3 regions of the Rhizobium indigoferae genome follow, and region 1 is predicted to be linked to each of the others. Evidence: predicted binding sites of a transcription regulator. Region 1 holds the regulator's gene; each other region holds the start of a gene.
What was found. Region 1 encodes LexA, which represses DNA repair genes until DNA is damaged. Its sites were predicted from a motif close to TGTTCNNNNTGTGTTCNG; they were not measured.
Positions count from the first base shown of each region.

Region 2: ruvC (crossover junction endodeoxyribonuclease RuvC) is a predicted target of LexA. The motif match lies at 8,406-8,423, and genes of this name have one in related genera.
Region 3: U5G49_RS07105 (DUF5680 domain-containing protein) is a predicted target of LexA. The motif match lies at 6,226-6,243, and genes of this name have one in related genera.

Region 1 covers NZ_CP140635.1:1,752,950-1,762,855, forward strand. Annotated here, with positions in the region: gene lpxB (lipid-A-disaccharide synthase) at 1-533, shown strand, start outside; gene gltA (citrate synthase) at 565-1,854, opposite strand; partial or broken gene U5G49_RS09040 (ComEC/Rec2 family competence protein) at 2,145-4,575, shown strand; gene lexA (transcriptional repressor LexA) at 4,556-5,275, opposite strand; gene U5G49_RS09050 (VOC family protein) at 5,475-6,371, shown strand; gene kdsA (3-deoxy-8-phosphooctulonate synthase) at 6,368-7,213, shown strand; gene eno (phosphopyruvate hydratase) at 7,460-8,734, shown strand; one part of gene U5G49_RS09065 (IS3 family transposase) at 8,797-9,686, opposite strand; one part of gene U5G49_RS09065 (IS3 family transposase) at 9,686-9,906, opposite strand, start outside.
Region 2 covers NZ_CP140635.1:3,607,450-3,617,355, forward strand. Annotated here, with positions in the region: gene U5G49_RS17950 (AAA family ATPase) at 1-500, shown strand, start outside; gene U5G49_RS17955 (5-formyltetrahydrofolate cyclo-ligase) at 620-1,207, shown strand; gene U5G49_RS17960 (TIGR00282 family metallophosphoesterase) at 1,211-2,035, shown strand; gene U5G49_RS17965 (MBL fold metallo-hydrolase) at 2,198-3,040, shown strand; gene U5G49_RS17970 (pyridoxamine 5'-phosphate oxidase family protein) at 3,177-3,680, opposite strand; gene U5G49_RS17975 (YebC/PmpR family DNA-binding transcriptional regulator) at 3,822-4,568, shown strand; gene U5G49_RS17980 (LLM class flavin-dependent oxidoreductase) at 4,778-5,779, opposite strand; gene U5G49_RS17985 (methyl-accepting chemotaxis protein) at 5,905-8,220, opposite strand; gene ruvC (crossover junction endodeoxyribonuclease RuvC) at 8,465-8,974, shown strand; gene ruvA (Holliday junction branch migration protein RuvA) at 9,016-9,630, shown strand; gene U5G49_RS18000 (AbrB/MazE/SpoVT family DNA-binding domain-containing protein) at 9,685-9,906, shown strand, end outside.
Region 3 covers NZ_CP140635.1:1,383,677-1,393,582, reverse strand. Annotated here, with positions in the region: gene U5G49_RS07120 (DNA polymerase IV) at 1-919, shown strand, start outside; gene U5G49_RS07115 (L,D-transpeptidase family protein) at 1,111-2,370, shown strand; gene dnaE (DNA polymerase III subunit alpha) at 2,492-5,989, opposite strand; gene U5G49_RS07105 (DUF5680 domain-containing protein) at 6,494-6,958, shown strand; gene U5G49_RS07100 (ABC transporter ATP-binding protein) at 7,070-7,753, opposite strand; gene U5G49_RS07095 (lipoprotein-releasing ABC transporter permease subunit) at 7,768-9,072, opposite strand; gene proS (proline--tRNA ligase) at 9,087-9,906, opposite strand, start outside.

The sequences.
Region 1 (9,906 bases):
AGGACGCGGCCAGGGAACTCGTCGCCCGCAACGGCCCGATGCGTTTCTTGCTGCCCACCGTGCCGCACAATGAAGCGCTGGTGAAGGGTCTCGTCGCCGGCTGGGCCACGCCGCCGGAGGTCGTGGTCGGATCCATGCAGAAGTGGAAGGCCTTTGCCGAAGCGGATGCCGCGATGGCGGCTTCCGGTACGGTAATCCTCGAACTCGGCCTTGCCGGCGTGCCGACGGTGTCCGTCTATAAGACGGATTGGATCATCAGCCTGCTGACCAAGCGCATCAAGGTATGGACGGGCGCATTGCCCAATATCATCGCCGATTATGCCGTCGTGCCGGAATATCTGAACGAGGTGGTCCGCGGCGCCAGCCTGGCGCGCTGGATGGAGCGGCTGTCGGCCGATACGCTCCAATTGAAGGCAATGAACGAGGGTTACGATCTCGTCTGGCAACGCATGCAGACCGAAAAGCCGCCCGGCGAGCACGCCGCCGAGATCCTTCTCGACGTGCTGAAAAAGAAAAAACCCGGTCGTTTCTGACCGGGTTTTCTTTTCGGTTCTTTTAAAGCGATCAGCGCTTCGAAACCGGGATGTAATCGCGCTTCGGTTCGCCGACATAGAGCTGGCGCGGACGGCCGATGCGCTGTTCCGGATCCTCGATCATCTCGTTCCACTGCGCGATCCAGCCGACGGTGCGGGCAAGCGCGAAGAGCACGGTGAACATGGTCGTGGGGAAGCCCAGCGCCTTCAGCGTGATGCCGGAATAGAAGTCGATGTTCGGATAGAGCTTCTTTTCGATGAAATATTCGTCGGTGAGCGCGATGCGCTCCAGCTCCATCGCCACTTCGAGCAACGGATCATCCTTGATGCCGAGTTCGCCGAGCACTTCATGCGTCGTCTTCTGCATGATCTTGGCGCGCGGATCGTAGTTCTTGTAGACGCGGTGACCGAAGCCCATCAGGCGGAACGGATCGTTCTTGTCCTTGGCGCGGGCGATATATTCCGGAATGTGGTCGACCGAGCCGATCTCGTTCAGCATGTTGAGCGCTGCTTCGTTGGCACCGCCATGCGCGGGGCCCCAGAGGCAGGCGATGCCGGCGGCGATGCAGGCGAACGGGTTGGCGCCCGACGAACCGGCGAGACGGACGGTCGAGGTCGAGGCGTTCTGCTCATGATCGGCATGCAGGATGAAGATGCGGTCCATGGCGCGGGCAAGCACCGGATTGACCACATATTCCTCGCAAGGCACGGCAAAACACATGCGCAGGAAGTTCGAGGCGTAGTCGAGGTCGTTCTTCGGGTAAACGAAGGGCTGGCCGATATGGTACTTGTAGGCCATGGCGGCAAGCGTCGGCATCTTGGCGATCATGCGCAGGCTGGCGACCATGCGCTGGTGCGGATCGGTGATGTCTGTGGAGTCATGGTAGAAGGCCGACAGCGCGCCGACGCAGCCGCACATGACGGCCATCGGATGCGCATCGCGGCGGAAGCCGGTGAAGAAGCGGCTCATCTGCTCGTGCACCATGGTGTGGTGCGTGACGCGATAATCGAAATCCTTCTTCTGCACGGTGGTCGGCAGTTCGCCGTAAAGCAAGAGGTAGCAGACCTCGAGAAAGTCGCCATGTTCGGCGAGCTGCTCGATCGGATAGCCGCGATGCAGCAGGACACCTTCGTCGCCGTCGATGTAGGTGATTTTCGATTCACAGGATGCAGTCGACGTGAAACCCGGATCGTAGGTGAAGGAAGCCGTGTTCTTGTAGAGGGCACCGATATCGATGACGCTCGGTCCGATCGTGCCGCTTTTAACGGCAAGGTCGACTGATTTGTCACCGATTTTTATTGTAGCGCTTTGATCCGTCATGCTGATCCTCCGAAATGGCGGTGGCGCCATAAAAGCGCCATAGGGGTTAAGCGTCCTCACCGATAGCTATATGATCGCGAGGCTAATGCCAAGTTACCGTGATGGCATTTTGTGCATTGCAGTATCACCTTTTAGGCACTGCAGCGATGAGCCGCATGCATATCGGAAGCCGATGATTCGACTGCTCTTTTGGCTCTTTCAATTTTCCCTCACTTTTCAATCGATTATTCTTGCCGGATTTGATTGGCGGTTGCATTCTGGCTGTCTGGGCGAGTGACCTTGGGCAGCACATGCAGGAGTTGACGACAGTCGAATTGCGGCCGGAAGCAGGCGCCGGCCTTGCCGACTCCGCCGGTTTTTCTCCGCCTGTCGTGGTGACGCGGCCGCCAAGGACGCAGTCGGCGACACCGTGGCGCCACCGGCTGCCGGCAGCAGCCTCGCAATCGCTGCGTGGTGGCATGCGCATGCTGGGCGAAGAGGCGGACCATGGCCGCCTGCTGCTGTTCTCACCGGTCTTCCTCGGCGCCGGCTCAGCCTTCTGGTTTCTAGCGGCATCGGACTTCCCGCTCGTTGCATCGCTGCTCTGCCTGTTGGTGCTGACCGTCGCGGTTCTCATCGCCAGCCGCAGCCCGGGCGGCATTGCGGGCAACGCTGCTGGCGCTTGCACTTGTCGCCTGCGGCGTGGTCTCGGCGCAACTCGAGAGCCGACGGGCTTCGACCGTGATCCTCGATTCATCAGTGACGACGACGGTGACCGGCCGTGTCGAGCGGCGCGAAGGCGATGGTCGCGGGCGGTGGCGCTATATTCTTGCCGTCACCGGTACTGAGGCGCCGGAGGTGAAGCGGCCGCCGGGGCGCATAACCGCGATCGCCCGCGGCGCGGACGCGCCTTTCGAGATCGGTGATATCATAACCGGCAGGGCACGGCTGACGCCGCCAGCAGGTCCAGCGCTTCCTGAGCTCAACGACTTCTCCTTCGGTGCCTATTTCGATGGCATCGGCGCCAACGGCTTCTGCTACGGTGCGCCGACAAAGGTCGATTTGCAGGCAGGTCCGCAAGCGGCCAGATCGACGACGGAAGCGCTGCTCGAAGGTCTCTACCGGCTGCGCAGCGGTATCGGCGACCGCATAAGGTCGATTCTGCCCGGCGACACCGGCGCTTTTGCCGCTGCTCTGGTGACGGACGAGCGGCGCGCCATCTCGAATGAGACGACGGAGGCGCTGCGCCAGTCCGGTCTGGCTCATATCATCGCTATCTCCGGCCTCAACATGGCGCTGTCAGCCGGCATCTTCTTCGTCGGTTTCCGCATGCTGCTCAGCCTCTTTCCCGGTGTCGCCCAAGCCTATCCGACCAAGAAGATCGCCGCTGCCGGCGCGCTCATCGCCGTCACGGCCTATTTCCTGATCTCCGGCTTTGCCGTCTCGGCCGAACGCGCCTTCATCATGATGGCGATCATGTTGATTGCCGTCTTCTTCGACCGGCCGTCGATCAGCCTGCGCAATGTCGCTCTCTCGGCGCTCGTCATTCTCGCCATTTCACCGTCCGAGGTCTTGGGTCCGAGCTTCCAGATGTCCTTTGCTGCGACATTGGCGTTGGTATCTGGCTACCAGCTGTGGAAGGACCGGCGCGTCCGCGAAAACGCTTTCCTGAAGCTGCCGGTGTTTCGGCCCGTCGTTACGGTTGCGGGTTTCTTCGGCGGCGTCTTCCTGACCTCGCTGATCGGCGGCTTTTCCACCGCGCTGTTTTCGATCGAGCATTTTCATCGCCTGACTGCCTATGGCCTGCCGGCAAACCTCGCGACGATGCCGATCATCTCCTTCATCATCATGCCGGCCGGGTTGCTGGCGATGCTGCTCATGCCTTTCGGTCTGGATGTTTTGCCTTGGAAGGTCGTCGGATTCGGCCTCGATCTGGTGATCGCGATCGCAAAGACGGTGTCCGGCTGGGGTGGCGACATCGGCATCGGCCGCTTGCCCGCTTGGTATTTCGCGATAGCCGTCGCAGGCTTTCTGCTGCTGACGCTGCTCCGCACCCGGCTGCGCCATATCGGCACGTCGATCATCGCGATCTCGACGCTCGTCCTCTTGCTTCTGCCGGTTCCCCGGCCGCCGGATCTGGCGATTTCGGAGGATGGTGGTCTCGTCGCAATCGTCGAGGCGGGGGCCATGGCTTCCAACCGTGAAAGACCGCCGGATTTCATCTTCGACCAGGCAGAGAGCGCTGGTCCTGCCGACGCATCACCCGCCGAAGATCTGGATGGTCCTGCTATCCCGCCGGAGGGAGAAGACCGCCGCGTCAGGCTTTCCCGCGATCAGCAGAACGAAGCAAGGTCGGCGATGCGGGCGGCTGCAGCTGGTGGTGAAGCAAACCGCTTTTCCTGCGTCAAGAAGGCCTGGTGCATATCAAGGCTTGGCAATGGTCACGTGGTTGCTGTCATCGACAATGCCGCCTATCTCGGTCCGGCATGCGACGCGGCCGATATCGTCGTGACGTCGGTCCGCCTGCGCTTCAACAGCTGCCGCTCAGGGGCGACGCTCTTCACCGGCGAAACGCTGCGCAGGACCGGTTCCGTCGAGTTGCGGTTCGCCGACGCCGGCCTGGAGGTCGCAACCGCATTCGATGCATTGTCGCGGCCATGGATGCTGCATCGCGCCTATGACTGGCGCAGCAACAGTTTTGCCGAATCCAGAATGCCTGATGTCAGTGATAGCGGCGAATGAGGCCGACGAGCTTGCCCTGAACCTTGACGCGGTCCGGCCCGAAAATCCGGGTCTCGTAAGCCGGGTTGGCCGCCTCCAGCGCGATCGAGGCGCCTTTGCGGCGGAAGCGTTTGAGTGTCGCTTCTTCGTCGTCGACGAGAGCAACGACGATGTCACCAGGACTTGCGGTGCTGCCGTTGCGAATAATCACGGTGTCGCCGTCGAAGATGCCGGCGTCGATCATCGAATCGCCCTTGACCTCGAGCGCATAATGTTCACCGGAACCGAGCATGTCGGCCGGAACGACGATGTCGTGGGTGTTGTTCTGGATCGCCGAGATCGGAACACCGGCGGCGATACGGCCCATGACCGGCACGGAGACCGAGTTGCCGTTGTCGGCGACGGGTTTTGCGGGAGCAGGAGTGGCGACCGGCTGCGGCTTGCCAAGGCTGCCCTCGATGACGCTGGGCGAAAAGCCGCGCCGGGGCTGAATGCTGGGGCTGTAGGCCTCCGGAAGCTTGATAACCTCTAGCGCGCGGGCGCGGTTCGGTAGGCGGCGAATGAAGCCACGTTCCTCGAGCGCCGTAATCAGCCGGTGAATCCCGGACTTGGAAGCGAGGTCCAGGGCATCCTTCATTTCGTCGAAAGATGGCGGAACGCCGGATTCCTTCATGCGCTCATGAATGAAAAGGAGAAGCTCCTGTTGTTTGCGCGTGAGCATCGACGTTGTGACCTCGTGATTGAAACAAATCCAGAACAGACACTATATGTTCCATATGTGTTCCGCAAGTAGCTAAATTTCCGTAAAACTTGGCGCCAACTCGTTGAGATTTTTATTTTCATTCGCCGGATTGGGACACATGTCTTGCATTGAGGGGCGCGCCATCGCACATCTCTTGCCGTTTCCAGGAGAGGATATCATGAACGAGCGTTCCGCCAAGCCGCACCCGCTGGATCATGTGGTGCTGCCCGTCGTCAATATCGATCTGGCGCGCGAGAGGCTTGGCAAGCTCGGCTTCACCGTTGCCGCCGATGCACGCCATCCCTTCGGAACGGAAAACGCCTGCGTCTTTTTTGCCGACAAGACCTATCTGGAGCCGCTCGGGATTGCGAGTGTCGAGGAGAGCGAGGCCTCAGCGCGGCAAGGCAATGTTTTCACGGCCCGCAACCGGGCCTTCCGCTTCCGCTGCGGCGAGGAGGGGCTTTCGGGGCTTGCTTTCGGCAGTAAGGATGCCGGCGTCGATCATCAGAACTTCGTCGGCAACGGATCGAGCGCCGGCGAGATGCTGCAGTTCACCCGGCCGATGAGGATGCCGGACGGTTCTGAGAGCATCGCCGGCTTCAAGCTGGCTTTTGCCGGCGACCTGCGAGCGCCCGATCTGTTCCTTTTCAGCGTCGAGCGCGTCAATCCGCTGCCGGCCGACCGCGGCGCGCTGGAGACGCATGCCAATGGCGTCACCGGCATTGCCGAGATCGCGCTCTGCGCGCCTGATGCTGCCGCATTCGGAGCCTTCGTCGGCCTTGCCGTGGCGCAGGCGGCAGTCGAGAAAACCGGTTTTGGCGTTAATATTGCTGCGTCGAACGCGAAAATCAGCCTGATGACGCCGGAAGGGCTGGAAGCCTATTTCGAGATCGCCGGCTCATCCGCCGATCGCGGCCTGCGTGGCCGGGCAATCCTCTTCATTGTCGCCGATCTTGCCGTGACAGAAGCGCATTTGGCTGCTAACGGGGTGACATACACGCGCAAGAACAATCGCATTCTGGTGAAGCCCGCGCCCGGGCAGGGCACGCTCTTCGCCTTCGAGGAGACACGATGAGCACTGAGACGAATTCCGAAGTCAAGATCGGCGAAGGCCAAGGCCAGGTCACCTTTTCCAATACCGGCCGCCTGTCGCTGATTGCCGGTCCCTGCCAGATGGAGAGCCGCGACCACGCCTTCATGGTTGCCGGTACGCTGAAAGAGCTTTGCGCAAAGCTCGGCATCGGCCTCGTTTACAAGAGCTCTTTCGACAAGGCGAACCGCACCTCTCTTTCGGCTGAACGCGGCATCGGGATCGAAAAGGGCATGGAGGTCTTTGCTGACCTCAAGAAGGAATTCGGCTTTCCTGTCCTGACCGACGTTCATACCGCCGAGCAATGTGCGGAGGTGGCAAAGGTCGTCGACGTCCTGCAGATCCCGGCCTTCCTTTGCCGCCAGACCGACCTTCTCATCGCCGCCGCCAAGACCGGCCGCGTCGTCAATGTCAAGAAGGGCCAGTTCCTCGCTCCCTGGGATATGAAGAACGTCCTGAAGAAGCTCAACGCCAGCGGCAATCCGAACGTGCTGCTGTGCGAGCGTGGCGCCTCCTTCGGTTATAATACGCTGGTTTCCGACATGCGTTCGCTGCCGATCATGGCGGCGATGGGCGCGCCCGTTATCTTCGATGCGACCCATTCCGTTGCGCAGCCGGGCGGGCAGGGCGATTCCTCCGGCGGTCAGCGGGAATTCGTGGAAACACTGGCGCGCGCAGCAGTGGCTGCCGGTATTGCCGGCGTCTTCGTCGAAACCCACCAGGACCCCGATAATGCACCTTCGGACGGCCCCAATATGGTCTATCTCAAGGACATGCCGCGGCTGCTTGAAAAGCTGCTTGCCTTCGATGCGGTCGCCAAGGTTTGACGTTCAACAGCCTGACATGATCGTGCTATAGGCATGTCGCGAAAAAGTGTGCAGCGGTTTTGCGACAATGACATGCGGAAAGCCAAAGACCTAAAGCGTGGCAAGCGAATCTGAAAGATCGCGACGCGCTTTAGGCGAGATCCGAACGCTTTCGAAGGCTGGAAATTGCAGCATTGTAATTTGCACGCCTTCGACTAAGACAGGTTTCGAACCGACTTATCACCACCCACCGAGCAGGAAGAACCCATGACTGCAATCACCGATATCATCGCCCGCGAGATTCTCGATAGCCGTGGCAACCCCACCGTCGAAGTCGATGTCTATCTCGAAGATGGCAGCATGGGCCGCGCGGCCGTTCCCTCGGGCGCCTCGACGGGCGCGCATGAGGCGGTCGAACTGCGCGACGGCGGCAAGCGCTACCTGGGCAAGGGTGTCGAAAAGGCGGTGGAAGCCGCCAACACCGAGATCTTCGACGCGATCGGCGGCATCGACGCCGAAAACCAGATCCAGATCGACAACATCATGATCGAGCTGGACGGCACGCCGAACAAGTCGCGCCTCGGCGCCAACGCCATCCTCGGCGTGTCGCTCGCCGTCGCCAAGGCTGCTGCCCAGGCGTCCGGCCTGCCGCTCTACCGTTATGTCGGCGGCGCTTCCGCCAGCCTGCTGCCGGTGCCGATGATGAACATCATCAACGGCGGCGCCCACGCCGACAATCCGATCGATTTCCAGGAATTCATGATCCTGCCAGTCGGCGCCGATTCGATCGCCGAAGCCGTGCGCATGGGTTCGGAAGTCTTCCATACGCTGCGCAAGGAACTTGCCGCGCAGGGCCATAACACCAATGTCGGCGACGAAGGCGGTTTCGCACCGGGTCTGAATAGTGCTTCGGAAGCTCTCGACTTCATCATGAAGTCGGTCGAGAAAGCCGGCTACAAGCCGGGCGAGGACATCTACCTCGGCCTCGACTGCGCCTCGACCGAATTCTTCAAGGACGGCAGATACGTTCTCGAAGGGGAAGGCCGCACGCTGGAATCGGGCGCCATGGCCGAATATCTGGCTGAGCTCGCCGCCAAGTATCCGATCATCTCGATCGAGGACGGCATGGCCGAAGACGATTGGGACGGCTGGAAGACGCTGACCGACCTGACCGGCAAGAAGACCCAGCTCGTCGGCGACGATCTCTTCGTTACCAACTCCGCCCGTCTTCGCGACGGCATCCGCATGGGCGTCGCCAACTCGATCCTCGTCAAGGTCAACCAGATCGGCTCGCTGACGGAAACGCTCGATGCCGTCAACACGGCGCACAAGGCGGCCTATACCGCCGTCATGTCCCACCGCTCCGGCGAGACCGAAGATTCGACCATCGCCGATCTCGCGGTCGCCACCAACTGCGGTCAGATCAAGACCGGCTCGCTGTCGCGTTCCGACCGTCTTGCCAAGTACAACCAGCTGATCCGCATCGAAGAGGGCCTCGGCCCGCAGGCTCAGTATGCCGGCCGCTCGATCATTCGCGGCTGATCGGATCTGATGTTCAATGGTTTAACCCGCGCCTTTGAACTGACCCCAATAAGTTGGACGGTTTAAAGGCTGGTTAGATTTAAGGGCTGAGTTCTGTATTGCACAGGGCTCAGCCCTTTGAGTTTCAACTTGATGCGCTGATGATTGTAGTAGTGGATGTAGTCGTCGATGCCGTCTTTCAGGCTTTTGATGCTGACGAAGCGATTGGGATGAAAGAGCTCGGATTTAAGGGTGGCAAAGAAGCTTTCCATGGCGGCGTTGTCGAGGCAATTGCCTTTGCGTGACATGCTCTGGGCGATGCCGCATTTTTGAAGCTGTCGCTGATAGGCTGGCATCTGGTAGTGCCATCCCTGATCGGAGTGCAGGATCGGCTTGTCATTGCTCCCCAGCCGGCTCAAGGCTTTGTTCAACATGCTTTCCACCAGTTTGAAGACCGGCCTTGTGGTCGTCTCGTAGGCGATGATCTCGCCATTGTAGAGGTCCATGACCGGCGAGAGATAGAGCTTCTCGCCGGCGACCTTGAACTCGGTGACGTCGGTGACCCATTTCTGATTGGCTGCCTGCGCAGTGAACTGCCGTTTGACGAGGTCGGGGGCTGTGCGCCCGACGTCACCTTTGTAGGAGCGGTATTTCTTCGGCCGTACCAGCGATTTCAATCCCATCTCGACCATCAGGCGCTGGACCGTCTTATGATTGACCGTCTGCCCGAGCTGGCGGATCGCCGCCGTCACCCGGCGATAGCCGTAGCAGCCCTTGTGAGCCTCGAAGATGGCTTTGATCCTGTCCTTGAGCGCAGCATGCCTGTCGGCCAGCTGCGACATCCTTTGCCGGTAGTAGAACGTGCTGCGGGAAAGGCCCGAAAGCTTCAGCACGTCGTCAAGCGGATAGAGTGGCCTTAACGCCTGGACGACTTGCGCTTTTTGAGCGCTGGTTGCTTGCGCGTTAAGGCCTCGAGTTTTTTTAGGTAGTCGTTCTCCATGCGCAGATAGTTCAGTTCCGACAGCAGTTCTTCGCGGCTCTTCGCCTCGTCGCTCTGCAAAGCTTGCGGCTCCCGGGGGATCGGCGGCTCGGACATCGATCGGGGGCCTCCTTTGCGGCGTGAGGTCAGTGCATCAATCCCACCAGTCTCGTAGCGTCGCTCCCAATCCGAAAGGCAACCCTTATTGCGGATG
Region 2 (9,906 bases), 1.9 Mb from region 1:
AGTTGGAGATGCTGCGCAGCTCCAACATGGCTCCTGAGGTGGTCGCCCGGCTGGCCGCCGAACTAGCGCGCAAGGTCGGCACCGCCGCCTCCGAATTCGCATCGGCTGTCGCAACCGGCAGCCCGGCAACAGCGGTTTCGATGGATGCAGCCACGGGTGCTGCGGCCGTCGCAACCAGCGGGGCCGATGCGGCGCTGACGGATACCGCAGGAGAAACTGCGGCCGGCGAGACCGGCTCGCAGGAACCGGACGCCGCCACCAACGCCCGCAACGCCTATGCGAGCGTCGCTGAGGATGCCCCGAAATTTTCGGGCATTTCGGCCGATGATCGCGAAACGATGGAAGAGTTCAAGGCGGTGGTGCGCGAACTCAAGCAAGTGCTCGAAAAGGCGATGCGCGAGTTGCGGCAGCAAGACCGGCAGGCCGGAGCCAATGCCGTTCTTGATATGGCAGGCTTCTCCATCGGCGCCACGACAATACCGACAAGCATCGTCGTCTGACGATCCGCAGCCGCCAGGCGGACGAGGCGTGAAACGCGCGTGATACCGTCGCATCCGGCATTTTCATCGGACATCCAGCCGTCTATGCTCGGGTAAATCTCTCAGAACCGGCAGATCGAATGACAGCGAAAGAATTGAAAGCGCAGCTGCGCAACGAACGGCTGTCCGCACGCGACGCCATCCCCGCCGAGAAACGCGCCTCCAAAAGCCTCGCAATGGCCGAACATGCCGGCGAGGCCGTCGGTTTTGCGCTGGGTACGATCGTCTCCGGTTTCCTACCGATCCGTTCGGAAGCCGATCTCCGGCCGCTGATGGCGCGCTTTGCCGTGCGCGGTGCGCGGCTCTGCGTGCCGGCGATCCTTGACCGGCAGACCATCGTCTTTCGCGAGCTGGCGGAAGGTGCGCCCCTCGTCGACACCGGTTTCGGCACGGTCGGCCCCGGCGCAGATGCCGCCATTCTTGATCCCGAGATCATGCTGGTGCCGCTTTCAGCCTTCGATATCAGCGGCCACCGCATCGGCTACGGCGCCGGCCACTACGACCGCGCCATCTGCCGGCTAAGGCAAAAAGGCCTGCATCCGAAGCTGATCGGCATTGCATTCGACTGCCAGGAAGTGGCACATGTGCCCGCTGAGCCGCACGACATAAGCCTGGATGCCATCCTGACAGAAAGCGGCCTTCGCTTTTTTGCCTCTTGGATTGGATAGGGAATGCGGCTGCTTTTTCTGGGTGACATGGTCGGCAAGACGGGACGCACGGCGGTCTGGGACCGTCTTCCCGGCCTTGTTTCCGACCTCAAGCTCGATTTCGTCATCGTCAACGGCGAGAATGCCGCCGGCGGCTTCGGCATCACTGAGGACATCTTTCTGGAAACGATCAATGCCGGCGCCGATGTGGTGACGACAGGCAACCACGTCTGGGACCAGAAGGAAGCCGTCGCTTTTGCCGGTCGGCACGATCAGTTCCTGCGTCCCGCCAACTATCCCCAAGGCACGCCCGGCCGTGGCTCCGGCCTTTTCTATGCCAGAAACGGCGCGCGCGTGCTCGTCGCCAACGTCATGGGCCGGGTCTTCATGCATCCCGAACTCGACGACCCCTTCAAATCGGCGGAGGTCATCCTCGACGCCTGCCCGCTGAAGGAGCAGGCCGATGCGATCATCTTCGATTTCCATGCCGAGGCGACCAGCGAGAAGCAGTGTTTCGGCCATTTCGTCGACGGCCGCGCCAGCTTCGTCGTCGGCACCCACACGCATGTACCGACGGCCGACGCACAGATCCTGAACGGCGGCACCGCCTATATGTCGGATGCCGGCATGTGCGGCGACTACGACTCCTCTCTCGGCATGGACAAGGAGGAGCCGCTCAACCGCTTCATCTCCAAGATGCCGAAGGGCCGCATGGAAGCCGCGAACGGACCGGCGACGATCTGCGGCGTCGGCGTGGAGATCTCGGATACGACAGGACTTGCAGAAAAGATCGCGCCGCTCCGACTCGGGCCGCGGCTGGCTGAGACGGTGCCGGAGTTCTGGCGGTAATAGGCGACGGGCGGCCGTCCAACACGCAATTGTGAGAACCCGCCGTCTGGACCCCTGCGGCCTCATGCCGCATCCTCCCCGCCACTCGGGTATAACCCTAAATCGGAATCGATTTTCCGGGTTATGCGCCGGTTGAAGGTGATAGAGCGCCGGAGGAGTGGCATGAAGCCGCAATATCTTATCCTCGCTATCGCATCCCTTGCGGCCTTCGCCGCGCCCGATCTTGCCGCGGCACAAGAGCAGCGGCCGCCGGTCAGCCAGTGCCAGGCGATCGCGCAAACCATCCCCAAGGCGACCTTAGCAAGCTTTTCCGGCGCCCCGCTGATGCCTGCCGTCTCCGAGGGCGAGGACGTCAAACTGACCTTCCTCGGCCATTCCACCTTCGAGATCGAGACCCCGGGCGGCATCGTCATCGCGACAGACTATAATGGCTGGTACAGGCCGGCGACGATGCCCGATGTCGTGACCATGAACAAAGCGCACACGACCCACTATACCCTGACCCCCGATCCCGGCATCAAGCACGTGCTGCATGGGTGGAGCGACATTCCGGGCGAAAAGGCCAACATCAATCTCGTCGTCGGCGATGCCTATATCCGCAACGTTACGACGGATATCCGCTTCAGCTACGGCCTCGGCGGCGCGCATGAGAACGGCAACTCCATATTTATCTTCGAGATCGCCGGCCTGTGCATCGGCCATCTCGGCCACCTGCACTACGAGCTGACGGATGCCCATTATACCGAGATCGGCCGCCTCGACGTCGTCATGGTCCCCGTTGACGGTGGGCTGACGATGGGCGCCGACAGCATGAGCCGCGTCATCAAGCGGCTACGCTCGTCGTTGATCCTGCCGATGCACCGACGCGGCCCGCCAGTCGAGGCCTTCGTCTCGATGTTCGGCAAGGATTTCGACGTCGCCAATGCGCCCGATGCCAGTATCACCGTCTCCATGCGCACTCTGCCGAAAAAGCCGCTGATCTATGTGCTGAAGGGCGTGCAGTAAAAGGCTCGGCGGTTTTCCTTCTACAGCGCCGCGCGTCTTTTCAGACGCGCAAAGGACGCTGTAGCACTTTGAATTGCTGCATAATTTTATCCTTAAATCGATTCCGATTTAAGGAATTATGCAGTGGCACTGCGCGTCAAGCGAACTGCAGGTGACGCTTGATTCCGACATCCGGCATCTTGTCATCGTCGAGATTGGCCTTGGCGATCTCCCAGCCGAATTTCAGCTTGTTGCCTGTGGAAACCCAGATCTCCGCATCGTCGACATGGAGGGACAGCATGGTGAGCTTGGGGTCCTTTTTGCCGCCGTCATACCAGGCTGCGACGATCGAGCTCCAGTATTCCTCGATCTTGGAAGGGTCAGGATGCACCTCAATCACACCGGCGAGGCAGGCGTGATAGTCGTGATCCTTACCGACGACACAGAAATGCGCGCGGCTGCCGGGCTTGATGGCGCGCACGATATCGGCATCGGTCTTGGTGTAGAACCAGATGGTGTTGGTGGTGGGATCGGCATGCGGCGCCATCGGCTGCATGTGCATATCCAGTCCGGAAATTCCGAGCATGCCGGCATGGACATCGTTGACCTGATCCCAGAGCTGACGTGCTGGATGTTCCTGCGCCTCGCTGAGACTTGCCATGACCGTTCCTTTCCGTTGGATGGAGTTCGATTGAAACGTCATCCCCTCGCCTTTGTTCCGAACTGCTTTTTCCTTGAACGGGTGCCGTTTCGCTCTTATAAGGCGGCCCATTCCGAACAATGAGACGTGAACAGGGGTGCCATGGCTGGCCATTCACAGTTTAAAAACATCATGCACCGCAAAGGCCGTCAGGATGCCGTGCGGTCGAAAATGTTCTCCAAGCTTGCGCGCGAAATCACCGTTGCCGCCAAGGCCGGCCTGCCCGACCCGACGATGAACGCCCGCCTTCGCCTGGCGATCCAGAACGCCAAGGCCCAGTCCATGCCGAAGGACAATATCGACCGCGCCATCAAGAAGGCAGCCGGCGCCGACGGCGAAAATTATGACGAAGTCCGCTATGAGGGCTACGGCCCCGGTGGCACGGCGATCATCGTCGAGGCTCTGACCGACAACCGCAACCGCACCGCCTCCAACGTCCGCTCGAGCTTCACCAAGGCCGGCGGCGCTCTCGGCGAAACCGGTTCCGTTTCCTTCTCCTTCGACCATGTCGGCGAAATCACCTACAAGCTTTCCGTCGGCGATGCCGACAAGGTGATAGAAGCCGCAATCGAAGCTGGCGCCGACGACGTCGAGACCGACGAAGACGGCCACTACATCACCTGCGGCTTCGAAGCCCTCGGCGAAGTGGCGAAAGCGCTGGAATCGAGCCTCGGCGAAGCCGAAACCGTCAAGGCCGTCTGGCGCGCCCAGAACAACGTGCCGGTGGACGAGGAAAAAGCCCAGTCACTGATGAAGCTCATCGACAGCCTGGAAGACGATGACGACGTGCAGAACGTCTATTCCAACTTCGAAGTCTCGGAAGAAGTGCTGGCGAAGCTCTCGGCCTGATCTCCTCAGGCAGATGTCAAAAATAAAAACCCGGCTGCAACGCCGGGTTTTTTCTTACCGGAAAGGTGGCGCCGTCAGAGTGCTCCTTGCGTAGATCCTAGAGCATGATGCCGAAAAGTGTGGGCGGTTTTCGGACGACATCATGCTCTGATATATAATGTAGAACAGGATTCAGATTTTAGGCCGACCCGGTCTAAAATCATCCTGTTCTAAGCGGCGGCTCGCATAAAGCTCCCCAGCCCTGCGAATAGTTCCACCGATGTCAGCCGCGCCTCAATGTCGTGGATCGGCATCGAGATGATCACCTCGTCGGCCTGTGTTTCCTGTAGAAACTCCGCCAGTTTCGCCTCCGCCGTCTTCGGCGAGCCTACAACGGCATAACGGAGCGTGTGTTCGACATTCATCTTCTCCATCGGCGACCAGAAATCCCCCATATCGGCCACCGGACGTGGGAACGGGCCGCGGACATTGCGGCGCAGATTGACGAATTGCTGCTGGGCGGAGGTGAAATGGTACCGCGCCTCCTCGTCCGTCGCCGCCACCGCCCCCATGACGCCGACCATCACATGCGGCTTGTCGAGCGTCGCCGAGGGCTGGAAGCGGTCACGGTAGATCGCGATCGCATCGAGCAGCATGTCGGGCGCGAAATGCGAGGCGAAGGCATAGGGAAGCCCGAGCATGGCGGCGAGCTGGGCGCTGTAGAGACTGGAGCCGAGCAGCCAGATCGGGATATGTGAACCATTGCCGGGAACTGCGAGGATCGCCTGGTTCTCGACCGGCGTATCGAGGAGTTGCTGCAGCTCCACCACGTCGTTCGGGAAGCTGTTTGCACCGGCCTCGAGGTTGCGCCGCAGCGCCTGTGCCGTGCGCATGTCGGTTCCCGGCGCGCGCCCGAGGCCGAGATCGATACGGCCGGGGAAGAGTGCCTCCAGCGTACCGAACTGCTCGGCGATGACGAGCGGCGAGTGATTGGGCAGCATGATGCCGCCGGAGCCGATGCGGATGCGCTTTGTCGCGGCCCCGACATGGCCGATGACGACTGATGTGGCAGCGCTGGCGATCCCCGGCATGCCGTGATGTTCAGCAAGCCAGAAGCGCTTGTAACCGAACTCCTCGGCCTTCACAGCCATTCGCGCCGAGGCCTTGAGGGACTGGTGCACGGTGCTGCCTTCGGCAACGGGGGAAAGGTCGAGTATGGAGAAGGGGACCATGGGAAACCTGCCGGGCAGTTGGACGATGCCGTCTATGTAGGTTCGCGCCGGCGCCATTCCAAACCATGGACGCAACAAAAAAGGCCGCGCGAGCGCGACCCTTATGCAATGTGGAAAGGTGTGGCTTACCGCTGACGGCGCAGCACATGCACCTCGGCGCTCTGCTTGTGATGGCTATGCGGTAGCGTGAAATTGTCGAGCTGGCGGTCCATTTCCAGGGCTTCCGTCGCCAGCCGGTGGATCGCCGCCGTCGTCTCCTCGACCATCGAGGCGTTCTGTTGCGTCATCGTGTCGAGTTCTGCGACGGCGCTATTGATCTCACGCAGCGTATTGGCCTCCTCGCGGGTCGCACCCATGATCTCGTTGATCTGCCCATTGATCGCCTCGACATGGGCGCCGATGCCCGTCAGCGCAACGCCCGCTTTTTCCACAAGCGTAACGCCACTTTCGACCTCATGCGTCGATTTCTGCAGCAGGCTGGAGATCTCCTTGGCCGCACTCGATGAGCGCTGGGCCAGCTCGCGTACTTCCATGGCGACGACGGCGAAGCCCTTGCCGGATTCACCGGCGCGCGCTGCCTCGACACCGGCATTGAGGGCCAGGAGGTTGGTCTGGAAGGCGATGTCGTCAATGACCGAGATGATCGTGTTGATCTGGCGCGAGGAGGCCTGGATTGCCTCCATCGCCGCGATCGTCTCGCGCATGATCTGGCCGGAACCCGTCGTCTCCTTCTTGGCGTCGCGGGCGATGCGCTCGGCCTGTTCGGCTCGCTCGATCTGCCGGCGGACCGACTGGGTGATGGCGCTGATCGCATTTGCCGTCTCGGTGATCGAGCCGGCCTGGCGCTCGGTGCGCCCGGCAAGCTCGTCGGCGCCGGTGCGCATCTCCTCGGAGCCGGCGCGCACCGCCATGGAGTTGCCGCCGATTGCCGTCATGGTTTCGCTGAGCGTCGCCAGCGCCTCGTTGAAATTGACCCGCAGGCTTTCGAGCTCGTTCGGGAAGCGCGTATCGATCTGGTAGGCGAGATCGCCGTTCGCCAGATGATGCAGGCCCTCGTCAATCGCCTCGACCACCTGCTGCAGCGTCTTGGCCTCGGCCTCACGCTCGGCCAGATTCTGCTGGCGGTCGTGCTCGGCCTGCAGGCGGGTCTCTTCGCTGGCAGCTTCGAGCTCGCGGCTTTCGATCAGCGAGTGGCGGAAGCGGTCGAGCGCGTTGGCCATCGTGCCGATCTCGTCCTTGCGGTTCAGGCTGCCGATCTCGCTGTCGAGCTTGCCGTCGGCGACATCGCGGGTGACGCCGGCAAGCCGCGCAAGCGGCGAAAACAGGAAATTGGTGACGAGCCCGGTCGCGATCGCCATGACGACAAGCACGCCGACGCCAATCATCGTCAGCAGGGTGGCGATCTCGATCGAGCCGGCATTGAGCTCGCTCAGAAGCACGCTCTCTACCACGAGGAAACGGTCGCCACGATAGTCGATACCGCGGACATAGGCGCGGGCCGCGCCGTCCGCCCGGCTGAAATCGGCAACCGTCATCGCCGAACTGGCAAGCGCGCTCTTGATGAAGGTGAAGGGCGTCGTATCGAGCGTCGCAAGCTTGCCGCTCGCGTCGAGGCCGACGGCGGAGCCATCGCCGGAGACGATCGCCGCCCGCGCCGTGCTGCCCTGGACGATGCCCTTGGCGAGGATGCCGGTGACGATCTCGTCGCGCACCTTGAAGAGAATGACGCCCTTGGCCGCTCCAAGCTTGACGATCGGCACGGCATAAAAGATCGCCGGCTTGCCGCTGCCGGCATCGACACGAAGGCCGGAAAAGCCTGTCGGCGCTGCATCATCGGTCGCCTTGGCGGTATTCTCGATCGCCTTGGCGAATGCGATGCCGGCGCCGGTCCCCTTCCAGGCATCCGACTTCAGGTTCTCGGCGAAGTCGTCTTCCTTCTTATAGGAATAGAGAACGGTGCCCTCGAGATCGACAATCAGCAGATCGCTGAAGGCGGTATCCTCGAGGTCGCGGGCGACTTCGCCCTGCGTCTTCTCGTGGCTCGAATAATAAAAGCCGCTCGGCCCTTCCGGCTTGATGAGCTTCTCGCGCTGGTCGGCGGGGTTGGGGTTGCCTGCTATGAAAACCTTCTTCAGTTCGGCGCGGGCATCGCCCGCGGTCTTCTCGATGGTCTTCCAGCCGCTCTTCAGATTGGTGATCGACATCTGCAGCGCCTCGATGCGCGCGATGGAATTTGCTTGGTTTTCAAGCTGCGTCAGCTGGTCCTGCAGCATGTCGCCGCGAAAAATCAGCACACTTTCCTTGGCCTTCAGCGCCTGCTCGTCGGAAATGCGGCTGCTGGCGAAATAGGCAAGCACATCGATGACCGCGATGGACAGCACGGTCATCAGAATGAACGTGACGATGACCTTGAAGGACAGGGACTGAAATCTCTGAGCCATGTACAACGAACCCCTTCTGAACGCGCCTGCCAGCGCGGGCACGCAGCGCATGCCTGATCTACTGACCTGTAAACAGAACATCGGAGGCTTAACTCTTTGCCAAAAGAAGCCCCTCTCGTATTCGATGACTAGAATTCAGGCATCTGTTTTAATTCGCGGTAAATGGCAGGGCCGAAATTCAGGAACGTTTTTGTTTTGTTCACATATCGATGGCACTTATTTCGCAATCGCTATAGGTTGAACCATGCAAAATACGATTCGCATCGTCGGCATCGATCCCGGGCTTCGTCGCACCGGCTGGGGAGTGATCGACACATCAGGCAATTCCCTGCGGTTTGTGGCATCTGGAACCGTGACCTCTGATGGAGACATGGACCTTGCCTCCCGTCTCTGCCAGCTGCACGACGGCCTGGCGGAGATGGTCCACAGCTATAAGCCGGATGAAGCCGCCGTCGAACAGACCTTCGTCAACAAGGATGCGGTGGCAACCCTGAAGCTTGGCCAGGCCCGTGGCATCGCCATGCTGGTGCCGGCACGTGCCGGGCTGCCGGTCTCCGAATATGCCCCGAACGCCGTCAAGAAGGCCGTCATCGGTGTCGGCCATGGCGAAAAGCACCAGATCCATATGATGTTGAAGATCCTGATGCCGAAAGTCGAATTCAAGGGCGACGACGCCGCCGACGCCTTGGCGATCGCCATCTGCCATGCGCACAATCGCGGCAGCAACCGGATGCGCCAGGCACTGGCCGGTTAATCTATACTTGACTTGTTCCCATCTGCTGAGAGACCCGACCCATGATCGGCAAGCTGAAAGGCACCATAGACGAGATCGGCGAAGACTATGTGCTCGTCGATGTGCACGGCGTCTGCTACGTCGCCCATTGCTCGGCCCGCACCCTGTCCAAGCTCGGCTCGGCCGGCGAGGCCTGCGTGCTGTTTATCGAAACCTATGTGCGTGAGGACCAGCTGAGGCTCTTCGGCTTCATGACCGCGCTGGAGCGGGAATGGTTCAACCTGCTCCAGAGCGTCCAGGGCGTCGGCGCCAAGGTGGCGCTCGCCGTGCTCTCGACGTTGACGCCAGGCGAACTCGCCAATGCGATCGCCCTGCAGGACCGCGCCGCCGTCTCGCGTGCGCCGGGCGTCGGTCCGAAAGTGGCGATGCGTCTTGTCACCGAGCTCAAGAACCGGGCGCCGGCCTTTGCCGGCGAAGCGATCAATATCGCTCTCAAGCAGGAACTCGGTGAAGGCGTCGCGGCAGCACCCGTCGCCGATGCGGTGTCCGCACTGACCAACCTCGGCTATTCCCGCGACCAGGCCGCGAATGCGGTTGCCGCGGCAATGAAGGCGGCGGGCGATGGCGCCGACAGCGCCAAACTGATCAGGCTGGGATTGAAAGAGCTGGCGCGGTGATTTCCTTGAATATATCGCAATTCCTTACTAAACTTGAATGGTAAGGAGATCCGCATGAATATCTACTACGGTACGATGACATCGAAGGGCCAGACAACAATTCCGGCTGAAGTTCGTGAATTGCTGAATCTGAAGTCCGGCGACAGGATCCGCTACATCAATCGCGATGGCGAAATCATCATGAAAGCCAAGAACAAACGCGCCATCGACCTTGCAGGCAAGTTTCACGATCCGAACCGACCGACGATCACTTTGACGGAAATGGACGAGGCGATT
Region 3 (9,906 bases), 370 kb from region 1:
GCGCGCAATGATGCAGGATCTGACGCCGCTGGTGCAGCCGCTATCGATCGACGAGGCCTTCCTGGAGCTCGGCGGTACCGAGAGGCTGCATCACGATCCCCCGGCGCGTACGCTGGCCAAATTCGCTCGTCGCATCGAAAGGGAGATCGGCATCACCGTTTCGGTCGGGCTTTCCTACTGCAAATTCCTCGCCAAGGTCGCCTCCGACCTGCAGAAGCCGCGCGGCTTTTCGGTCATCGGCCGCGAGGAAGCGGTCGAGTTCCTGGCACCGCGTCCCGTCACCACGATCTGGGGCGTCGGCAAGGCCTTTGCGGCGACGCTGGAGGCGGACGGCATCCGTACCATCAGCCAATTGCAGCAGATGGAGGAGAACGACCTGATGCGCCGCTACGGCAGCATCGGTCAGCGGCTCGCCCGGCTGTCGCGCGGCATAGACGACCGCGAAGTGCATCTCAACGATGCGGCCAAGAGCGTCTCGTCCGAGACGACTTTCTTCGACGATATCTCACGTTATGACGATCTGGTGCCGATCCTGCGCAACCTCTCCGAAAAGGTCTCCTGGCGGCTGAAGCAAAACGGCATTGCCGGCCAGACCGTGGTTCTGAAGATGAAGAGCGCCGATTTCAAATCGCGCACCCGCAACCGCAGGCTCGAAGACCCAACCCAGCTTGCCGACAAGATCTTCCGCACCGGGCTCGAGCTTCTCGAAAAAGAGACTGACGGTACGAAGTTCCGCCTGATCGGCATCGGCGTCACCGATCTCGGCGATGCCGCCCGCGCCGATCCGCCCGATCTGATCGACCAGCAATCGGGCCGGCGAGCGGCGGCCGAAGCGGCGATGGACAAGCTGCGCGACAAGTTCGGCAAGCGGACGGTCGAGACCGGCTATACGTTCGGCAACAGCAAGCGCGATCACTAGCGCATAATCCCGAAAATCTGCATCGATTTTCGGGGTTATGCGCAGATTCAAAGTGATAGAGCGTCCTTAGCGCGTCAGAAAAGACGCACGGCGCTCTAACGCGTGAGGCCTGTCAGCCAGGCGGCCTATAAAATCTTCCTTAAACTTCGTCCCATAATGTGCCGGGCAAGTATTGCGTATGGTTGGGTATCATGTTCTCGCGTCTCGTCTTCGGCCTCGGCTTGCTGTCGGCCACCGCACTCGTGCACCCTGCTCTTGCCGCGGATGCTGCGCGCACGCTGCAGATCTTCGTCTCGAAGGACAAGCAGTCGCTTGCGGTCTATGACGGCACCGAGGTCGTCGCGACCTCGAAGGTCTCGACCGGCAAGGACGGCCACACGACGCCGAGCGGCATCTTCTCGGTGCTGGAAAAGCAGAAATACCACGAATCCAATCTCTATTCGGCGGCCCCGATGCCGTTCATGCAAAGGCTGACCTGGTCCGGCATCGCGCTGCACGAATCCAATTCCGTGCCGCGTTATCCGGCCTCGCATGGCTGCGTGCGCATGCCCGGCGCCTTCGCAAAAATGCTCTATGGGATGACCGATCCCGGTGTCCCCGTCATTATCAGCGACGGTGAACTGGTGCCGCAGCCGATCGACCATCCGACCCTTTTTCATCCGGATGCACCGGCGGCGATGCCACTGCTTTCGGACGTCGAACTGCGGCCCTCCATGCCCGACAGCCCCGAGAAGCCGGTGCAGGTGGCGATGAACGATACCGCTGCAATGCCGATGCCGGCAGCGCAGCCGATTGCGGCGCCCGAACCCGAGCCGCCGTCCGAGCCGATCAGCATGCTGATTACGCGCCGGACGCTGCGCGAGACGGTGATCGACATCCAGACCCTGCTCAACCAGCTCGGTTTTTCCGCCGGCAATCCGGACGGCTTGCTCGGTCCGTCGACCGTGCAGGCGATCAAGGCTTTCAAGACGCTGCGGCCGGCGGAATTTGCCGCCGACAAGAGCCTGGTCTCCGACACGCTCCTCAGAGAAGTCTATGCCGCGGCTGGCAAGGGCGAGCCGCCGAACGGCGTCATCATGGTGCGGCAGGCCTTCAAGCCGATCTTCGAAGCGCCGGTGACGATCACCGATCCGGGACTGGCGCTCGGCACACATTTCTTCACGCTGCATGCAGTCGATGAAAGCGCCGGCACGGCCGACTGGCTCGGCATCACGCTCGAGAACAATCTGTCTCGCGAGACGATGAAGCGGCTCGGCATTACCAATCAGGAAAGCTCGATCATTACAGGCAAGCCGATCGCCCGTTCGCTCAGCCGGATTACCATCCCCGATGAGACCCGCCGCAAGATCGACGCCCTCATCGCGCCCGGCTCGACGCTGACAATCTCCGATACCGGCCTCGGCCGGGAGACCGGCGAAGGCACGGATTTCATCACAATCACCCGCGGGTGATGCGCATCACGCTAATGCGTGTCGCCAAAAGTGCGCAGCGGTTTTGGGATAACGAGATGCACAAATCAAAGACTTAAAGCGCGCGCATGAATCCGGAATGACGCGGCGCGCTTTAGGCTGATCAGACAAGCTCGACGTCGACGACGCCGGGGGCCGCACGAAGGGCGGCGGCGATCTCCGGCGTGATGCGGTATTTCTCCGGCAGCGCCACTTCCACCTCGCGTTTGCCCTCCTCCTTGATGACGATGAAGGAAACGAGGCCGTCGCCCTTGGCGTTCAAATGGCCGGCAACCATTCTCAGCGGTCCGGAATCGCGGACATAGACGCGCAGCGCCTTCTGCATCTGCAGCGACTTTTCCTCCAGCGACTGGATCGTCTGGATGCGCAGGCCGATGCCCTCCGGCCGCTCCTCGCCCGTCGCGGTCAGCACGAAGGATTTGCCTGACTCCAACACGTCGCGATACTGGTTCAGCATTTCCGAAAACAGCACCGCTTCGAACTGGCCCGAAGAATCCGAAAAGACGATGATGCCCATCTTGTTGCCGGTGCGAGTCTTGCGCTCCTGCTTGGAGATGACGGTGCCGGCAAGGCGCGCATTGGCCGCGCCCTGTTTGATGGCCGCGGAAAATTCGGCAAAGGTCTGCACCCGCATCTTCTGCAGGATATTGTTGTAGGAATCGAGCGGGTGGGCTGTGAGATAGAAGCCCAGCACCTGGAATTCCTTGAGCAGCCGCTCGGAGGGGAGCCAGGGCGAGAACGGCGGCAGGGAGATCTTCTCAGGCCCCGACGTCAACGTACTGCCGAAAATGTCCGACTGGCCGCTCAGCTTGTTCTCCTGGGCGCGCTGGGCATAACCGAGAATGCGGTCGAGGCCGGCAGCTAGCTGGGCGCGGTCCATGTCGAAACAATCGAAGGCGCCGGCATAGATCAGGCTTTCGAGCACGCGGCGATTGACCTGACGCGGATCGATGCGCAGGCAGAAATCCTCGATGCTGGCAAAGGGCTTGTCGCCACGCACCTCGACGATATGGTCGACGGCGGATTCGCCGACGCCCTTGAGGGCGGCGAGCGCGTAATAGATGCGGTTATTGCCGGTCTCGAAATGGCGGAAGGAGGTCTGCACCGAGGGCGCGATCACCTCGATGCCGAGGCGCTTGGCATCCTGACGGAAATCATTGACCTTTTCCGTGTTGGACATGTCGAGCGTCATCGAGGCGGCGAGGAATTCGACCGGATAATGCGCCTTCATGTAGGCCGTCTGGTAGGAGACGATGGCATAGGCGGCGGCATGCGACTTGTTGAAGCCGTAATTGGCGAACTTCGCCAGCAGTTCGAAGATATTGTCGGCCTGCGGCTTCGATACGCCATTCTTGACGGCGCCAACGACAAAGCGTTCGCGCTGCTGGTCCATCTCGGCCTTGATCTTCTTGCCCATGGCGCGACGCAGAAGGTCGGCTTCGCCCAGCGAATAGCCGGACAGCACCTGGGCGATCTGCATCACCTGTTCCTGGTAGACGATGACGCCCTGGGTTTCCTTGAGCAGGTGGTCGATCATCGGATGGATCGATTCCAGCTCTTCGTCGCCGTGCTTGCGGGCATTGTAGGTCGGGATGTTCTCCATCGGGCCGGGACGGTAAAGCGCCACCAGCGCGATGATGTCCTCGATGCAGTCCGGCTTCATGCCGATCAGCGCCTTGCGCATGCCGGCACTTTCCACCTGGAACACACCGACCGTCTCGCCGCGCGACAGCATCTCGTAGGTCTTCTTGTCGTCGAGAGGAATGGCTGCGAGATCGACCTTGACGCCGAGCTTGGCGACGAAATCGACCGCGACCTTCAGCACAGTCAGCGTCTTCAGGCCGAGGAAGTCGAACTTGACGAGGCCCGCCTGCTCCACCCATTTCATGTTGAATTGGGTGACCGGCATGTCCGAGCGCGGATCGCGATACATCGGCACCAGCTTGGAAAGCGGCCGGTCGCCGATGACGATGCCGGCGGCATGGGTCGAGGCATGGCGGTAAAGCCCCTCGATCTTCTGAGCGATGTCGAGCAGCCGCGCGACAACAGGTTCTTTCGCCGCCTCCTCCTGCAGCTTCGGCTCTTCCTCGATCGCCTTGGACAACGGCGTCGGATTGGCGGGATTGTTCGGCACGAGTTTGCAGATCTTGTCGACCTGGCCATAGGGCATTTCCAGCACGCGGCCGACGTCGCGAAGGGCGGCGCGCGCCTGCAATGAACCGAAGGTGATGATCTGCGCCACCTGCTCGCGGCCATACTTGGCCTGGACATAGCGGATCACCTCTTCGCGGCGATCCTGGCAGAAGTCGATGTCGAAGTCGGGCATCGAGACGCGTTCCGGATTGAGGAAGCGCTCGAACAGCAGCGAAAAACGCAGCGGATCGACGTCGGTGATCGTCAATGCATAGGCGACCAGCGAACCGGCGCCCGACCCGCGGCCGGGACCGACCGGAATGTCATGCTGCTTGGCCCATTTGATGAAGTCGGCAACGATCAGGAAGTAACCGGGGAAACGCATGCGCTCGATGACGCTGAGCTCGAATTCCAGCCGCTCGCGATAATCCTTCTCCTCGTAACCCGGCGACATGCCCAGCGTCGAAAGCCGCATGTCCAGCCCTTCGACCGCCTGGCGGCGCAGCTCGCTCGCCTCGGCGCGCTCGGCCTCCTCGGCATCGTCGGTCGCACCGGTGAAGCGCGGCAGGATCGGCTTTCGCGTCTTCAGCACGAAGGAGCAGCGCCTCGCGATCTCGATCGTATTTTCCAGCGCTTCCGGCAGGTCGGCGAAGAGCTTGGCCATCTCGGCCCGGCTCTTCAGATAATGATCCGGCGTCAGCCGGAAGCGGCTGTCGTCGGACACGATGGCGTTGTGCGCGACCGCCATCAGCGCATCATGGGCGTCGTAATCGTCGCGTGTCGGAAAGAACGCCTCGTTGGTCGCAACCAGCGGCAGGTCGTGGGCATAGGCAAGCCCGACAATCTTCTGTTCGTGCCGCTTGTCGTAAGTGCCGTGCCGCTGCAGCTCGACATAGAGCCTGTCGCCGAAGAGACGCTTCAGCGTGAGCAGCCGGGCTTCCGCCTGAGCGGGATGGCCTTCCTTGATCGCCACGTCGACCGGCCCGGTCAGGGCGCCGGTCAATGCGATCAGCCCTTCCGTGCCTGCCTCCTCCAGCCAGGAGGCGCTGATATGAACGGCCTGATTGCTCTCGCCGCCGAGATAGGCGCGGCTGACGAGATCGACCAGCCTTTCGTAACCGGCATCCGTCGCAGCGAGAAGAACGATCGCCGGCAGCTTGACCAGGGCCTGCTGGCCACCGCGCTTTTCCGTTTCCAACCCGTCTTCCATGTCGATCGAGACCTGACAGCCGATGATCGGCTGCAGGCCGTCCTCCATCGCCTTCTGGGAGAATTCGAGGGCGACGAACAGATTGTTGGTGTCGGTAATCGCAATTGCCGGCTGGCTGTCGCCGGTCGCCTTGTAGAGAATCTTCTTCAGCGGCAGTGCGCCCTCGAGGAGCGAATAGGCGGAATGGACCCTCAGGTGGATGAAGCCCGGCGTGCCGCCGGTCGCCTCACCCGTTGAACCCTTTGCCGTATCCGCCATGACATGCCTTCCCAATCACCCGAATGAATCGGACGCATTGTCGGCATAGAGGGCGATGATGTCCAGAAGAAGTCCCGCATCCGGACCGCATGATGACCATGCGGTCCCCTGAAAACTTTAGAGCGCCATGACGATGAGCGAGAAGCTGGCAACGAACATTGCGATGGAGGTGAATGCTGCGATATCACGGATCATGTCAGTCATCGGGCTCTCCTTTACTCGTTATGTTGTCAATTTGTTCCATGTATGTTCTGTTGTCAACAGGAATCTTTTCCTTCTTTCTTGTGTTTGAAAAATGCCGGGATGCGCACCTTCGAATCGCTGGGAGCCAGTACCCGATGATATGGGCGGCAGCTGTCCCTTCTGGCCTGCCACAGATCGGTCATGGCGCCTAGACGGCCAGCCTCCTCGAGGCGACCCGTTTATTTCAAATCTTTGTTCCTCTTTTGTTCTTTACACCTCGCAGCATATTTGCCAGCATCCAGCCGAGAAGAGGAGAACGAGATGTTCGATATTCCGATGCTGAACGAATTCGTCGTGGAGGCGAAGGCTGCGACCTATGTCGGCGGCGGCGTGGCGCGCGTACCCTGCCGGCCGAGCTCCCACGATATCGGTTACGAACGCGGCGACTGGCGCTATCTCGACAGCTATTTCGGCGGCACCGATTTCGCCGGACAGGAGGTGGTGTGGCTTGCCGACGAGCCCATCTGGGCGATGAATTATTTCGGCTGCGTCATCGCGCCGAAGCTCATCGACGGCACAGTAGCCGGGACGGTGATCAAGGCTGCACTTTCGGCGATGTATCGAGAGGGCCGATTTCTTGGCGGAATGGAATTCGACCATCCGTTCGGCCGCTATCTCGATCGCAACGAAGGCGGCTGCGAGCGGTTCAGCGGCCACGAATGCATCATGGTCGGCGGCCAGAAGGCCTATGCGCTTGATTATCGCGGCGGGCTGATCGTGCCCTGATCACAGCCTTAAAGTGCATCGCGTCAATCTGGATTCATGCGATGCACATTAAGTCTCTGATTTATGCATGTCGTTATCCCAAAACCACTGCAGGCTTTTGGGCGACATGCATCAGAAATCGACGATCTTGCCGTCAGAGATCGTCACGCGGCGATCCATGCGGCGGGCGAGCTCGTGATTATGGGTGGCGATGAGGGCAGCAAGGCCGGACTGGCGCACCAACGCTTCCAGCGCATCGAAGACGTAGCTTGCCGTTTCGGGATCGAGATTGCCGGTCGGCTCGTCGGCAAGAAGAAGAGTCGGCGCATTGGCGACGGCACGGGCAATCGCAACGCGCTGCTGCTCGCCGCCGGAAAGCTCGCCCGGGCGATGCGAGCCACGATGGCCGATGCGCATATAATCGAGAAGCTGGCCGGCCCGCTCTCCGGCTTCCTTCCAGGACAGCCCGGCGATCAGTTGCGGCATCATGATATTTTCAAGCGCCGAGAATTCCGGCAGCAGGTGATGGAACTGGTAGACGAAGCCGATTTCACTGCGGCGGATCGCGGTGCGTTTCTCGTCGCTCAGGCCGTCACAGGCATGGCCGTTGATGTTAACTTCACCGCCGTCCGGATGCTCCAGCAGGCCGGCGATATGCAGCAGCGTCGATTTGCCGGTGCCGGAGGGCGCGACAAGAGCGACGATCTCGCCCTTCGACATCGAAAAATCCGCGCCCTTCAGGATCGGGAGCAGCGTATCGCCCTGCCCGTATTGGCGCTCGACGCCGGTAAGCTTGAGAACGACGTTGCGTTTCATGAAGGCGGCATTCCTTATTCGTAGCGCAGGGCCTGCACCGGATCGAGCCTGGAGGCACGCCAGGCCGGGAAAATGGTCGCGATGAAGGAGAGCGTCAGCGCCATGATGACGATCGAGATCGTTTCGCTGAGATCCATCTCGGCCGGCAGCTGGCTGAGGAAATAGACCTGCGGATTGAAGAGCACGGTGCCTGAGATCCAGGAGAAGAACTGGCGGATGGATTCGATGTTGACGCAGACGAGGACGCCGAGCAGAACGCCGGCAATGGTACCGACGATGCCGATCGCCGCCCCGGTCATGAAGAAGATGCGCATGATCGCACCGGCGCTGGCGCCCATGGTGCGCAGGATGGCGATATCGCTGCCCTTGTCCTTCACCAGCATGATGAGGCCGGAGATGATGTTCAGCGCCGCCACGAGCACGATCAGCGTCAGGATCATGAACATGACGTTGCGCTCGACCTGCAGCGCCGAGAAGAAGGTCTGGTTGCGCTGGCGCCAGTCGGTGATGGCGATCTGGCGGCCGGCTGCCTCCTCCACCTTGGGCCTTAGATTGTCAATATCGTCGGGGTTGTCGACGAAGAGCTCGATCGACTGCACCAGTCCCTCGGCATTGAAAAAGAGCTGCGCTTCCTCGAGCGGCATGAAGATGATCGAGGAGTCATATTCCGACATGCCGATCTCGAAGAGCCCGGAGATCTTGTAGGACTTGATGCGCGGATTGACGCCCATCGGCGTGATGTCGCCTTCCGGCGAGGTCAGCGTGATGAGGTCGCCGACGCGCAGACCGAGCTGGTCGGCCATGCGGGTGCCGATCAGCACGCCTTCGCCGGAGGCATAACCCACCATGTCGCCTGATTTGATGTTGTCGGAGATCGTCTTGAGCTTGGTCAGGTCCTCGGCGCGCGCGCCACGCACCAGCGCACCGGTGCTGCCGCCGGCCTGGGCGGAGGCGAGCACCTGGCCTTCCACCAGGGGTAGCGCCATCTTGATGCCGGGTACGGCGGCGAGCTTGCCGCTGAGGACAGGATAATCGGTGAAGGGGCCGTCGACCGGCTGGACGATCATGTGGCCGTTGATGCCGAGAATACGCGAGACGAGTTCGGTGCGGAAGCCGTTCATCACGGCCATGACGATGATCAGCGTCGCAACACCCAGCATGATGCCGACGAAGGAGAAGCCGGCGATGACTGAAATGAAGGCCTCCTTGCGGCGGGCGCGCAGATAACGCCACGCCACGAGGCGTTCAAAGGTGGAAAATGGCTTGCCAGCCGGACCCAAGCCGGATTTTGAACTCCGGTCCACTGCTGCCTCTGCCATTTCGCCTCCGTTTCCTAAGCCACAAACCGATTGATCGCCGCTTCGATGGTCATCGTTTCGCGGGCGCCGGTCTTGCGGTCTTTCACCTCAACTTCGCCGTTTGCGACCGCGCGCGGGCCGGCGATGATCTGGACAGGCACACCGATCAAGTCGGCGGTCGCGAATTTGGTGCCGGCCCGGTCGTCGGTATCGTCGTAGAGCACATCCTTGCCGGCCTTGGTCAGCGCGGCATAGATCAGCTCGCAGGTATCGTCGCAGGCCTGATCGCCCGCCTTCATGTTGATCACAACGATATCGAAGGGCGCGACCGATGCCGGCCAGATGATTCCGTTATCATCATGCGATGCTTCGATGATGGCGGGAACAAGGCGTGTCGGGCCGATACCGTAGGAACCCATGTGAACGAAGTGTTCCTTGCCATCAGGTCCCTGCACTTTCGCGCCCATCGGCTCGGAATATTTCGTGCCGAAATAGAAGATATGGCCGACCTCGATGCCGCGTGCCGACAGGCGGTCGCCTTCGGGAACGGCGTTGAAGGCCGCCTCGTCGTGCATTTCCGAGGTCGCCGCATAGAGCGAGGTCCACTTGTCGAAGATCGCCTGCAAACCCTCGACACTGTCGAAATCGGTATGTTCACCAGGAATATCGAAATCGACGAAATCCTTATGGCAGAAGACCTCGGATTCGCCCGTGTCGGCGAGGATGATGAATTCATGGCTGAGCTTGCCGCCGATCGGGCCGGTGTCGGCGCGCATCGGTATGGCGCGCAGGCCGAGCCGGTCGAAGGTTCTGAGATAGGCGGCGAACATCTTGTTATAGGAATGCTCCGCCCCT